DNA from 4 places in the Affinirhizobium helianthi genome. Region 1 is predicted to be linked to each of the others. Evidence: predicted binding sites of a transcription regulator. Region 1 holds the regulator's gene; each other region holds the start of a gene.
The links. Region 1 encodes LexA, which represses DNA repair genes until DNA is damaged. Its sites were predicted from a motif close to TGTTCNNNNTGTGTTCNG; they were not measured.
Positions count from the first base shown of each region.

Region 2: the regulator LexA is predicted to act here: its motif matches at 1,226-1,243, upstream of ACFSE1_RS16440 (putative DNA modification/repair radical SAM protein).
Region 3: the regulator LexA is predicted to act here: its motif matches at 2,134-2,151, upstream of ACFSE1_RS04465 (YifB family Mg chelatase-like AAA ATPase).
Region 4: the regulator LexA is predicted to act here: its motif matches at 1,957-1,974, upstream of ACFSE1_RS17030 (ImuA family protein).

Region 1 covers NZ_JBHUEQ010000003.1:526,973-530,321, forward strand. The annotation lists gene ACFSE1_RS03090 (hypothetical protein) at 1-106, opposite strand, end outside; gene ACFSE1_RS03095 (VOC family protein) at 394-1,257, opposite strand; gene lexA (transcriptional repressor LexA) at 1,395-2,120, shown strand; gene ACFSE1_RS03105 (ComEC/Rec2 family competence protein) at 2,101-3,349, opposite strand, start outside.
Region 2 covers NZ_JBHUEQ010000027.1:145,115-148,463, forward strand. The annotation lists gene ACFSE1_RS16440 (putative DNA modification/repair radical SAM protein) at 1-1,220, opposite strand, end outside; gene greA (transcription elongation factor GreA) at 1,461-1,937, shown strand; gene ACFSE1_RS16450 (glycosyltransferase family 4 protein) at 1,961-3,019, shown strand; gene ACFSE1_RS16455 (Lrp/AsnC family transcriptional regulator) at 3,041-3,349, opposite strand, start outside.
Region 3 covers NZ_JBHUEQ010000004.1:226,161-229,509, reverse strand. The annotation lists gene ACFSE1_RS04470 (GNAT family N-acetyltransferase) at 1-417, opposite strand, end outside; gene ACFSE1_RS04465 (YifB family Mg chelatase-like AAA ATPase) at 523-2,055, opposite strand; gene gshB (glutathione synthase) at 2,189-3,145, opposite strand; gene ACFSE1_RS04455 (sn-glycerol-3-phosphate import ATP-binding protein UgpC) at 3,233-3,349, opposite strand, start outside.
Region 4 covers NZ_JBHUEQ010000032.1:63,498-66,846, reverse strand. The annotation lists gene ACFSE1_RS17035 (Y-family DNA polymerase) at 1-911, opposite strand, end outside; gene ACFSE1_RS17030 (ImuA family protein) at 952-1,866, opposite strand; gene ACFSE1_RS17025 (metallopeptidase family protein) at 2,109-2,552, shown strand; gene ACFSE1_RS17020 (DUF1737 domain-containing protein) at 3,134-3,340, opposite strand; gene ACFSE1_RS17015 (HpcH/HpaI aldolase/citrate lyase family protein) at 3,337-3,349, opposite strand, start outside.

The DNA.
Region 1 (3,349 bases):
CTGCGGTGAGCAGATGAGGCAGATACCAGTTATCCGCCTCCGCTATAGGTGTTTGCCCCCAAACCAGCAGCACCCGGCGATGCACAATCTCGCCTTCCTGCGCCATGCAAAGAGCATGCCTGACCTCCGGCCCAGCGGAGATACAATCATCGCCCATACGAATAGAGGACAGCTCACCCTCGCACGTATGCTCAGCGGAGCACCATGCACTCAGCGTGCGCGTTGCGCTGTCGCTGCGCAAAAGCAGATCGTTAAGCCGCAAGAGCCGTCTATGGCGTTCAGCGAGAAACAAGGATTGCCTCTCTTGCATGTGCAATGAATGTCCCTGCTCTCTGATTTCACCACACACCCATTCTGGCGCCGACCTCCCGTTGCGCGAGCAGTTTTCGACCGTCACGGAATCTCAACAAAGGCTAGCATCGGATGAACTCCTGGCTGCGCACTAACCACAAGCATGCGGCCAAGTTTTGTATGAGGGATCTCGTTGCCAATAAGGCAGGCTTCTGCCGCAGCCAAACTCTTCACGGCAATCGTCACGCCCAGCCCGACCATCTGGCTGCGCGATGAGGAGGCGCCGAAAGCAGTCAGGGCATGACTGAAGGCCAAAAGACGCAGAGCACCGTTTTGCAACTGAAACGTCCATTCAGCCTCACCCTGGCAGCCTTTATCTCCAAGGACCAATGCCAGCCTGTCAGCATCCTTGGCAAAATCAGAGGCAATTAACAGGACTTCAGCGATACCCTGCGCCGTGTTTTCGTGATTCAGGAGCGATCCGCCGGGCAGAGCCGCGTTGATTCGCTGACACGTGAAGCCGAGCAATTCCTTCGAGCCAAGATCCGCAAAGGCCAGCCGGAAGCTCGCGGTTCTCTTGCTGCCATCGGCGCCTTGCGCCTCTCGCGAAAAATTCAGAACTGGTCCCGCCGAAATTCCACGGCTCTCAAACCGAGCATGATCTGCATCGGCATTGGATGAAGCGAGAACGAAGGCAGACGGCGCGTGCCATCGCTCGTCCATGGCCACCTCCAAATGCCGCTTTGCAAAGACATTCCCGGCCCCGGCTGCCTCACCAGCGCGTTCCATGTCTCGAATCGCCAGTGGTTCCAGATAGGTCTGGTCGCAGAAGAAAACGCAAGCGTTCGACGTTCCGAAAGGGTGGTGCCCATCAGGCGCAACCGTAAAACCAAGCCGGCTAAACATGCCCCTCGATCTACCAAGGCTTTCAACTGGCAGAACGAGATGATCTAGACTGCTGGACACGACGATCTCCATCCGCTGCGTTAAAATGGTTTAGAACCGATTATTCGTTTTGTACAAGTGCGCTTCGAGCCCCTTGCGGAACACAACTGGAACATATAGTGTCCGTTCTGGATTTGTTTCCGGACGGGGTGCCGATTATGCTAACACGCAAACAGCAGGAACTACTTCTCTTCATTCATGCGCGCATGAAGGAATCGGGGGTTCCCCCTTCTTTCGACGAGATGAAGGATGCTCTGGATCTTGCGTCGAAATCAGGCATCCATCGCCTCATTACGGCGCTGGAAGAACGTGGCTTTATCCGACGCCTTCCAAATCGTGCTCGTGCACTCGAAGTCATCAAGCTTCCGGAACCTTTTGGAACCAGTACGGCACCCAAGCGCGGCTTCTCGCCAAGCGTTATCGAGGGTTCGTTGGGCAAGCCCAATCCGCAACCTGTCCCTGCACCACAGCCGGTGAAGGTAGCGGCTGAGGAAAGCACTTCAGTCTCCGTCCCCGTCATGGGTCGCATCGCGGCAGGTGTGCCGATTTCAGCGATTCAGAACAACACCCATGCCATTAGCGTACCTCTCGAAATGCTGGGTCCGGGCGAGCACTATGCGCTTGAGGTGAAGGGCGATTCCATGATCGAAGCTGGAATTCTCGACGGCGATACGGTGATCATCCGCAATGGCAGCACAGCCAATCCGGGCGATATCGTTGTCGCTCTTGTCGATGATGAAGAGGCAACGCTCAAGCGTTTTCGCCGCAAGGGAGCATCCATCGCTCTCGAGGCCGCCAATCCGGCTTACGAAACGCGGATTTTTCCGCCGGAACGCGTGAAGGTTCAAGGCCGCCTGGTCGGTCTTATTCGCCGTTACCATTGAGCCATCGCTGGATGGGGTCATCATGCGCGTCTATCGCGAAGCTTCGGGCTCGCCAGTCATAGGTGCGGTGTATTTCCCATGCTCGGGCACTTGAATTGAGCGATGGTAGATAGGCCCAGTTGCCGGGCTCAAAGTGGCCACCAAACACAATTTCCATTGTGCCGGTTGTTCGAAGTGTTGTGCCTGTCAGCAGCCGCGCGCCTGATCGGCAACTGGAGAACCGTGTCCGGCTCGATACAACGAAATCCGCATGGTCGCAGGCAAAGCTCAGCAAGCGGTTATCGCTCACTGCAGCGATTCTTGATCCTTCGGCCGTTATTGTCATGCAGATCAAACGCGTGAGGCAAAAAAACTGATCTGGTTTGATCTCACTGAGCCCCGTTGCCATGGCCGCTTCGACGGACTTGATCTGCGCCGTCGTCAAGCGCTTCCGGTCACTCCGGATGTTTGAGAGCACTGGCGTTTCCTCGTCACCATCAGCGAGCGCGTTGATGGACGGCTCGTCATCACCCGCAAGATCAATGCTGCGTCTTACGGGCAGTATCGTATCGGTTATCTGCAAGGCGTTGCGCCATCGTTCGAAAAGAAAGCCCGACGACCGCGCCTGATTGGTCGACGCTACAGATCCGCGCCGTAGGAGGATGGCTTCCCCGTCTTCTGCTACCACCATCTCCGGGCGGGCTCTTCCCGCACCAGAAAATAGCAAGATCAATCCAGCAGTGAGAAGAACCGCGCCCAGCCACCGCAGCGGAGACCTCAGGCTAATGAAGAGAATCAGACCGAAGGACGTGATGGCAAGGAAGTAAGGTGGCGCCCGTCCAATGCTCGTGCCTCCGTCCCAGGAGGCAACCACTGTTGCGACACTGATAACGACGTCCAGACCCCACCCCATGATAGCAAAGAAAAGAGCGTCGAGGCCGAATGGCATTGCCAGCATCCCCAGCAGACCCGCTGGCATGACAATCACAGAGATGAAAGGCATGGCTGCCAGATTGGCAACGAGGCCATAGGCGCTCAGCTGATTGAAGTGCGCTATGGAAAAAATCGCCGTGGACAAGCCGCCGATCAAGGAAGTCATGACCGTGCCGCCTACAAAGCCTGCAACCGATGTAACAACTGCAGCCTGAGGGCCTTTAATCTGAAAACCGTCTTCATTCTGCTTGCGTTTTGACCAGAGATTGTAGCCTGCCACCAAGGCGGCAGTCGCTCCAAAGGACATCTGGAAACTT
Region 2 (3,349 bases), on a different contig from region 1:
AATTGTTCAGGTTGCGGAGAAAACATTTGCCGCAGATCAGAACGCTCCAGTATGCGTTTCGGCGTCCAGCCTTCGGCTTCGATAAATGGCTGGACCTTGCGGAGAGAAACGCCAAGCCGTCCTAAATCTTCCAATCGCAGACGGCGGAAACGACGCGATGACAGGATGGATTTAACCGTTTTCGTACCCAGTCCCGGCACCCGCAACAACATCTCCTTGGAAGCCCGGTTGATATTGACGGGAAAACCGTCTCGGTTCGCCAGCGCCCAGGCAAGCTTCGGATCAAGCTCAAGATCGAGATTACCGTCAGACGCCACAGAGGTGATTTCCCCGATATCGAATCCATAAAATCGATAGAGCCAATCCGCCTGATAAAGACGATGCTCGCGGATCAGTGGCGGCTTGATTAGAGGCAGTTTTGAAGACGAATCCGGAATGGGGCTAAAGGCCGAATAATAGACGCGCTTCAAACCATAGCTGCCGTAAAGACGCGCACTCGTGCCAAGAATAGTCGCGTCATTGGCACCATCAGCACCCACAATCATCTGCGTGCTCTGACCCGCTGGCACGAAGCGTTTTCTGCGTTTTGTCTTCAGGGTGGGTTCGGAGGCATCTTCAATTTTCAGTCGCAGATCGCCCATAGCGCGGCGAATGCCGTCGGGCCGCTTTTCAGGCGCGAACTGGCTGATACCCAAATCAGTCGGAAGCTCAATATTGATAGACAGACGATCAGCATAAAGACCTGCCTGCTCGATCAACGCTGGCGAAGCTTCCGGGATGGTTTTCAAATGAATGTAACCGCGAAACCCGTGAACCGTGCGCAAATCACGCGCAATTTTCACCATCTCCTCCATGGTGTGATCGGATGAGCGAATGATGCCGGAGGAGAGGAAAAGACCTTCAATGTAGTTCCGGCGGTAGAACTCCATTGTCAGCCAAATCACCTCCTCCGGCGTAAACCGTGCCCTCTCCACATTGGAGGAGGAACGGTTGATGCAATAGGCGCAGTCGTAAATGCAGAAATTCGTCAGCAGTATTTTCAGCAGCGAAATGCAGCGGCCATCCGGCGCGTAAGCATGGCAGATGCCAGAACCTTCCGTGGAACCGAGCCCTCCGCTCGACGTCGAATCCCGCCTCGTTGTGCCGCTCGATGCGCAGGATGCATCATATTTTGCAGCATCTGAGAGAATGGCCAGACGTTCTTTCATCGACTTTTTCATTGCATTGTTCACTATATGTTCTCAGCCTGATTGTCAAGAACGGCGGAAATAAGAGAAAGCTTTTATCGCTACGCTGTGCAAAACCGCCCGAAGCCCTATCTCGAATTTTCTGGAAATCCGCTCGACGACTCTGCTATGATCGCCGAAGCGAGAATTTTCACATGGTTCCGGAGTTTCGCTCCGGGACCTGTTTCTTTTTGTGTCCGCAGCAAGCAGGCATGATACTGAGGAAAAGGAAAAATGGTTGAAAAGGTACCGATGACGCAATCCGGTTTCGCCCAATTGCAGGAGGAACTGCGCTGGCGTCAGCAGGAGGAACGTCCCCGCATCATCGAGGCCATTGCGGAAGCGCGCGCCCATGGCGACCTTTCGGAAAATGCCGAGTACCATGCTGCCAAGGAAGCGCAGAGCCACAATGAGGGCCGCATTACCGAGCTGGAAGATCTCACGGCACGTGCAGAAGTGATCGACCTGTCGAAAATGTCGGGCTCGAAAATCAAGTTCGGCGCCACCGTCAAACTGGTGGATGAAGATACCGAAGAAGAAAAGGTGTACCAGATCGTTGGCGATCAGGAAGCCGATGTGAAGGGTGGAAAGATCTCCATTTCCTCCCCCATCGCCCGCGCCCTGATTGGCAAGGAAGCTGGTGACTCGATTGAAGTCAACGCACCTGGCGGCTCGAAGGCCTACGAAATCCTGTCCATCACCTGGGGCTAACCACGATTGGTTGAGGGGTCACTGTGCCTTCGCGTCTCTCTCAGGTCTCGGTAATCGCGCCGCATTTCAAGCGTCGCCTTTCCGGCGTGACCTCTACCGTCATTCAGCTTGTCCCTGTTCAAAACCGCCTGGGCCAGAGGGTTACAACCCTCGGGCCTGGGCTCCCTGCATCCCTGCCCTTCATGGGATGGCTTGATGTGCCTCAGCTGTGGAAAGCGCCGGAGGGCCAAAGCCATCGGGTCTGGCATGCTCGACGCAACATTGAGATGTTGCCCGGCATCATTCTTCGCGACGTGCTGCGCATGCCGCTGAAACTTCTGTTCACATCCGCCTCGCAACGGCAGCACACGGGTTGGACGAAGTGGCTGATCTCCCGAATGGATCACGTGATTGCCGTCTCTGCAAAAACCGCAAGCTATCTTGAGCGCGAGAGCACGGTCATTCTGCACGGGATTGACCTTGAGCGTTTTTCTCCACCCTTGAACAGGCAGGAAGCGAAACAGAAAGTGGGGCTTGATCCCGCCTTCAACTATATTGGCTGCTTTGGCCGCGTGCGCCATCAAAAAGGTACTGATATTTTTGTCGATACGATGCTGCGGCTCCTGCCCGCCCATCCGCTTTGGAAGGCCGTGATTGCAGGCCGGGCTACGGCAAAACATGCCGCTTTCGAAGAGGAATTGAAGGCCAAGGTAAAGGCCGCCGGTCTTTCCGAGCGCATCCTGTTTGTCGGCGAACATACGAACATTCCAGAATGGTATCGTGCGCTTGATCTTTTCATCGCGCCGCAACGCTGGGAGGGCTTCGGCCTCACCCCGCTGGAAGCCATGGCAACCGGCGTGCCGGTCATCGCGTCCGATGTCGGCGCGTTTCCGGAGCTTATCGTCGATGGTCAGACAGGCCGAATTGTCGGTCGCGATTCCGTGGATCGGTTTGTCGAAGCGGCTGAACCCTATCTCCAGGATGATGGGCTTTTGAGCGCTTCGGCTACATCCGCCCTCACCCACGCCCGCCAAAACTTCTCTATTGAACGAGAGGCAACGGCGATCGGCCAGGTTTACGCCAGACTTTTAAAAGCCGATTGAAGGGGAAACATCCCCTTCTCCTCAAATCTCAACGAGACCGAGCTTTTTCACCTGACGGATTGTCAGCATGGTTCGGACCGTATCCACATGCTCATTGGCCGCCAGAACTTCGATCACAAAGTCCTGAAACTTGGTGAGGTTTTCGGCCGTGCATCGAAGCAGGAAATCGCTATCGCCGGAGACCATCCAGGCCTCACGCACGATCGGCCAGCTTTCAGCCAGGGAGGCAAATGCCTTGAGATTGGCTTCCGACTGGTGCTTCAATCCAACCAGACAAAAGGCCACAAGATCATAGCCCAGCTTGGGGCCATTGAGGATGGCGGCGTAACC
Region 3 (3,349 bases), on a different contig from region 1:
CGCTGAGTGTGGATCAAGAATTCTGCCCGGCAAGGTCCGGCTCACGCTTTCATTGCGCTGATCAAGCCACAAACGATGACAAGGCAATCGCCTGAAGCCGAATTTCGGATAGAAATCGAGTACGGAAGGATTGGCAAACAAAAGCACAGGTCGTTTTGATCTGTCGGCCACGTCCAAGGCGTCCTCGATCAGAAGCCGCGCCAAACCTCTGCCACGAGCCTCCTTGGTAGTGGCCACCGCGCCGAACTGGACGGCAGTAAAAGCAGCACCGTCAGGTCCGAAAAGGGTCATTCTTGTTTCGCCGAGGCTGGCGACCAAACGTCCACTCTCCTCCCAGCCATGCACGATGTAATCTTCTGACCATCCACCGAGCGCGCCCCAACCGCGAAAGCCGGAGAGACCAAACACATCCTCCATCAACCGATAAAAGGCAGCATGCCATTCATGATCCTGATGGGTAATGTGTCGGCGTGGCATGAATGCGCCTTATTCCGGAAATTCAACATTCTGAAAGGCCAAGATTCAAGCCGCCGCTGTCAGCCGCTCACCCGCGATACGGTAGGAAATGGCTTCGGCCAGATGAATGCGGCCGACCTTATCTTCATCACTCAAATCGGCGAGGGTGCGGGCCACCTTCAGAACACGATGGTAGCCGCGGGCGGAGAACTTCAGCTTCTCGGCGGCATCGCGTAGCAATTGCAGACCGGAAGCATCGGGCTCCGCGAAGCGCTCGATGAGCGAGGTCGAGCAGCGGGCATTGGTGCTGATATAGGGCAGGCCCGCCGCCTGAAAGCGGGCGCGCTGCCGGTCTCTTGCACGGCCTACTCGTGCCGCTACGTCCGCGCTGCTTTCCGCCGGTCTTGGGCGAATGAGATCTGCCGCCGACACAGCCGGAACATCGATGCGGATGTCGATACGGTCCAGAAGCGGGCCGGAGATACGGGCCTGATAATCCGTCATGCAACGGGGCCCCTTGGCACAAGTGTGACCCGGTTCGCCCGCCATGCCGCAGCGACACGGGTTCATGGCGGCAACGAGCTGGATATTGGCGGGATAAGAGACCCGGTGATTGGCGCGGGCAATCACACATTCTCCAGTTTCAAGGGGCTGGCGCAATGCGTCCAGAACCTGCGGCGAAAATTCCGGAAACTCATCGAGAAAGAGAATGCCGTGATGCGCCAGCGAAGCCTCGCCCGGCTTTGCCCGCATACCGCCGCCAACGAGGGCTGCCATGGTGGCGGAGTGATGCGGCGTGCGAAATGGTCTGCGGTCGGAAAGTTTGCCACCGGAAAGCTGGCCCGCGATGGAATGAATCATCGAGACTTCCAGCAATTCCGGTGCCGATAAGGGCGGAAGAATGGAGGGAAGCCGCGCTGCCAGCATGGACTTTCCCGAGCCGGGAGGCCCCACCATGAGCAGGTTATGCCCGCCTGCCGCTGCCACTTCCAATGCACGCTTCGCACTCTCCTGCCCCTTGATATCGGCGAGGTCTGGAAGATCGGTCGGGTTGGCGCGAATGGCAGGCGCGGGCCGCGACAGAAGCTGCGTACCGCGAAAATGATTGGCAAGCGCGATCAGACTGCGCGGTGCGAGAATTTCGATTTCCGATCCAGCCCAAGCCGCCTCCGCCCCGCTATCTGCCGGGCATATAAGGCCCTTATCCAGCGCATTGGCACCGATCGCCGCAGGCAATGCGCCGGCCACCGGCGCCAGCGTGCCATCCAGATTAAGCTCGCCAATCACCACGAAGCGAGACAGAGCATCCGCCGGAATGGCGCCAATGGCAGCCATCAGTCCAAGGGCAATCGGCAGATCGAAATGCGAGCCTTCTTTCGGCAGATCGGCGGGGGCGAGATTGACAGTGATGCGCTTGGGCGGCAAGGCAAGACCAGAGGCATGCAGGGCGGCCTGCACGCGCTCGCGGCTTTCGGCCACAGCCTTGTCCGGCAGGCCAACGATCTGCATGGCGAGCTTGCCCGGCCCCACCATGACCTGCACATCAACAGGGACGCCTTCGATACCCTGAAATGCAACCGTACTGACACGCGCGACCATGGCTCTCCCGCCTCACCGGCGCGGGAATCAGGTGCCGCGCAACACGGCCGCAATCAAGCACAACCTCTCGCTGAAAACAAGAACAATTGCAGAACAAAATTCCTGTTAAAGTTGAAGCTAAATTTCCAACCCATCAAAGAGTGGCAGATCGTTTTGCTTCAATGGCATCCCACAGCAGCGCTGCAGCATCGGCACCGCCGAACTTCTTCACCTCGCGAATGCCGGTCGGTGACGTCACGTTGATCTCCGTCATGTAGTCGCCGATCACATCAATCCCGACAAAGAGGAAACCGCGCTCGCGAAGCGCCGGGCCGATACGGTCGCAGATTTCCTTTTCGCGTGTCGTCAGTTCGGTCGCCTCTGCGCGGCCACCCACATGCATGTTGGAGCGGGCGTCATGCTCTGCCGGAACCCGGTTGATGGCGCCAACAGGTTTTCCATCCACCAGAAGAATACGCTTGTCACCCTTGCGCACAGCCGGAAGATAGGCCTGCGCAATAAACGGCTCGCGATACATCTGGGCAAACATCTCCAGCAGCGAGGAGAAGTTGCGATCATCGCGGGCCGAATGGAACACGCCAGCGCCGCCATTGCCGTAGAGCGGCTTCAGGATGATATCGCCCAGCTCATCGCGGAAGCGGGCAATCTCGCCCACATCGCGCGTAATCAGCGTCGGCGGCATCAGATCCGCGAATTCCGTGACGAAGATCTTCTCCGGCGAGTTACGCACCCAGGCCGGATCGTTCACCACCAGCGTCTTGGGATGCAGGCGCTCCAAGAGATGCGTGGAGGTGATATAGGCCATGTCGAAGGGCGGGTCCTGGCGCAGATGGATTACATCCATGGCAGAGAGATCCACCCGCTCGCGTTCGCCAAGCGTGAAGTGATTGCCCTTCTCGTCGCGAAGCTGCATCGGCTCTACCGCGGCGAAAATCTTGCCGTCCCGCATGGTCAGCCGATCTGGTGTGTAATGGAATAGCTCATAGCCGCGGGACTGCGCTTCCAGCGCCATGGCGAAGGTGGAATCGCCGGTGATGTTGATGCCGGACACGTGGTCCATCTGGAACGCGACTTTGCGGATTTTGGCCATGACTGCCCCTCAAGAAATTGCCCGCCAGATGTAGGACGACCGGCGGGCAATGGCAACGGCTGGTTTGCTTTGTCTAAAAGGCAAAGCTCATGCTTCTGCGTGATTGCGCATCTCAGTCCGCGAATCCGGCTGCATCTGCGTTTCTGCGAGGCGCTTGCCAGTGATCGGATGAAAGAAATGCAGCTTGTGCAGATCGACAGACAG
Region 4 (3,349 bases), on a different contig from region 1:
TCGAATGGCTCATGATGCAGCACATTCAGACGCAGGATCTCGAAACCGAAACCGGCATCCAGTTCATCGTGAACGCTCTTCAACCGTTCGGCAAACAGCCAGGCAATTCTTGTGGCATCTCTCAAGGGCCGGGAAGCCCCCGCCTTCAGGCGGAAGACTTTTCCATCCACCCGAAACAGGACGAGTTCGAACAGGCGCCCACCGGCGCCGCGTGCCTCCAGCCCCGGCTTCAAGGATTGGGCCACCTGCCCGGCCAGCTCCAGAATGTCCTCTTCGGCCTGAATGGGGTCGGCCAGACGGCGTTCAGCGGAAAGATGCGCAACAGTACGGCGCGGTGAAATGGCTTCCTCATCCAGTCCCAATGCCTGATCCAGCCTCAACAGAAGCTGCGGGCCAAAACGGCGGGCAAGCGGTGCCCTGGGTGCTTCCAGAAGATCGCCAATCTGCTTCAGGCCCACTTTGGCAAGAGCCTGCACCGTATTTTCATCGATACGCAGGGCTGCAATGGGAAGCGGCGCAAGAGCTGCCTCCTGCTCGTCTTCAGCAATGATCCTGCTGGTATCGAAGCGTGCAATGGCGGCGGACAGGCCGGGGGCGCCGGAAATAGCGCCTTTAACCTCCATTCCGATCTGCTCCAGTCGGGTCAGGATCTCGTTCAGCATGGCCTCTTCGCCACCAAACAGATGAGCGCAGCCTGTGATATCCAGAAAGAGGCCGTTGGCACCTTCGACCGCCACCAGAGGCGTGTAACGGTCGCACCAATCCGCCAGGGCCTCCAGGAAACGGCGATCTGCTGCCGCATCCTCTTCTATCACCTCCAATACGGGGCAAATGGCGCGTGCCTCCGCCAGCCCCTGGCCAAGTTTGAGGCCAAGGCTCTGGGCATGGGCATCCAGAGCCGTAAGACGCATGGCATTTTCGCGCTTTCCGGCGCAAACGAAGGGAATATCTTCAGGACGCCCGTTCAAACGCCAGGATAGCCCCCAGCGGCGGCGTAGAATCCGATCCGTCGACAGCCGTGGAAAGTGGAGCGCCAGAATGCGCTGGCGACTGCTGCGGAAGAGCTTGTTCTGTCGGTTCGGCAATTGAGAAATGGCGGTCATGATGGTTCCACTCCAAAGTCAGGGAGAGGGGGGCCGGGTTGCGGCTCTTCTCCAAGGTGAGACGGAAAGCGGATGGGCCGATGCTACCGCCAAGCATCGATCCATCCGGCAGGCGGCGGGCTGCGGCGAGCGCAGGTTCCACGTGAAACCGGAAGAGAGCGCTGGATGCTTCCTCTTCGCCTCCGTGGCGTAAAATGAGAAGGGGCCGCGCAGCGGCCTTGGCGCGCAGGCTCAACCTTCGGCTTTCCGTCAATCCGAAGTTTGCCGGATTACCACGCACCTCCAGCAAGGTCGCCGCAAAGATACCGCTCGAGAGAGCAGCTTCCGCAAGCCAAAGGGCATCTTCCAACCGCGCTGGTGCCGCATGCAACAGCCGGTTAATGGAAAGGCCGAAGCGCTTCAGGCCAAGAGGGTAGGGCAGGCCCGCATCGCCTGCCGCCATCCGGTCTGAAATCCACAACAGAGGCCGTTGGTCCTTCTGCTGGTAAAGGCAGGCAAAAGCCAGGGCGAAGCCCGAAAGCGCACCCGCATGGCGAAGGCCGAGGCTGCGCAACTCCGTCAGCCCATCCCGCGGCAAGCCTCCTTCCAGGGCATCGTCCAGAAGCGATATACCCGTCGGCGCGATCAAGTTTTCGCCCCGTTGGTTTCGCTCTGTCCCGTTCGCCTGGGCGGCACCCAATGCCGGAAGAGTTTTGCCTTCCAGCCGGGCTATCGTTTCGCGCAGGGCAAAAACAGTCTCCTGCGCCAAGGCGGGTTTCGCCATGACGTCAGCTCCATCGCTCGTTTCCCAATTCCCTGAAAGTCTGCCAGGTTCAGTTTGGCGCTGACAAACTCCAGTGCATAATCGGGCATATGTTCATGTTATGTTCTTATGGATTCCAGAGGCAGGGGAAAGAGTCAACCGGGGCAGTAACCAGTTTCAACGACTCATCTGATGCAGGATTGAATCCGCTCTCGAAAATTTTTCTGAGAAACCTTATATGGGGTTGCAGAAAAGGAGCAGACATGGACCGTGTTGACCAGACCGATGATTGGCGGGATCGCCATGCCCCCACCATTAGTGCGTTCGAATCGCTGGCAATCGAGGCCTATGGCAATCTCCCGGAAGAATTTCGCGCATTGACGAAAAACCTCATCATCGAGATCGAGGATTTTCCCGATGACGAGGTGTTTGAGGACATGGCGCTGGAAACGCCGTTCGATCTGCTGGGCCTTTTCGAAGGGCGGGGCATTTCCGAGCGCTTCACCATGGAAACGGGTGAGCTGCCAAACCGCATCCGCCTCTACCGCCGCCCGATCCTCGATTACTGGGCCGAAAACGAAGAAACGCTGGGTGACATCATCACCCATGTGCTGATCCATGAGATCGGCCATCACTTCGGCCTCAGCGATGACGATATGGAACGCATCGAGGAAAGCGCGGACGAGGCGGCAGATCGTACAGGCTGATTTCGCGATTCCAGTAAAGCACTGATTTTCAGTCAGTCTAGAAACATTTTTTTCAAAAATTTAGCCTAAAGGACACCCTCGCACCGCATAATCAATGTTGACATTATTATGAGATATCCGCATAATCTCATAATGGATGGGCAGCCGTGGTCCGGCTGCCCACTTTGGATTACTTTTTGTTTATCCATTCATCTACTTTTATGATGATTGTGGATAATACTATTAGTATACGAAGCCAGTCAGGTATTTTCGTAAACATATTATACTCCAATATGTTTTTACGTTTCTGATGTTGCAAACAACTCTTGAGTGCGATCAAGAGTTGTTGCGTATTCTGAATGCGCTTTGGTTTGCATTCATTCTTTTAGCTTGTTCTGAGTTTGTTCACGAAGCAAGCTTTTTTTAATCGATAAAAAAATCTTCGCGATTGTCTTGCTTTGGCATTGCAAGTTGGCGGATGCAACACCATATGGATGTGCTTATTTTTTCTTTTTATCGAAATGGTTGAGGCGATAATTGAGGCAAGGCAAAATTTCCCTTGCCTGTGCCCTTCGAATTTTGAATCCACAGTGAAGAAAGTCTTACTGTTCGCCCAGCTTCATGCTTGGATCATATTCCTTGCCATGCACGGTCTTCACCACGGCCTGACCGCAATAAAGCTTGTTCTCTGCCTGGTTAAACGTGTGGGTGGGGGAGCCGTGCAGTTCCCATCCCTTGTTCAGGGCATCGGTTACGCGGTGGCAAAAGCTTGAATCATCGGGGCCGGTGATGAAGCGATAGACTTTCATGGGCTCGTC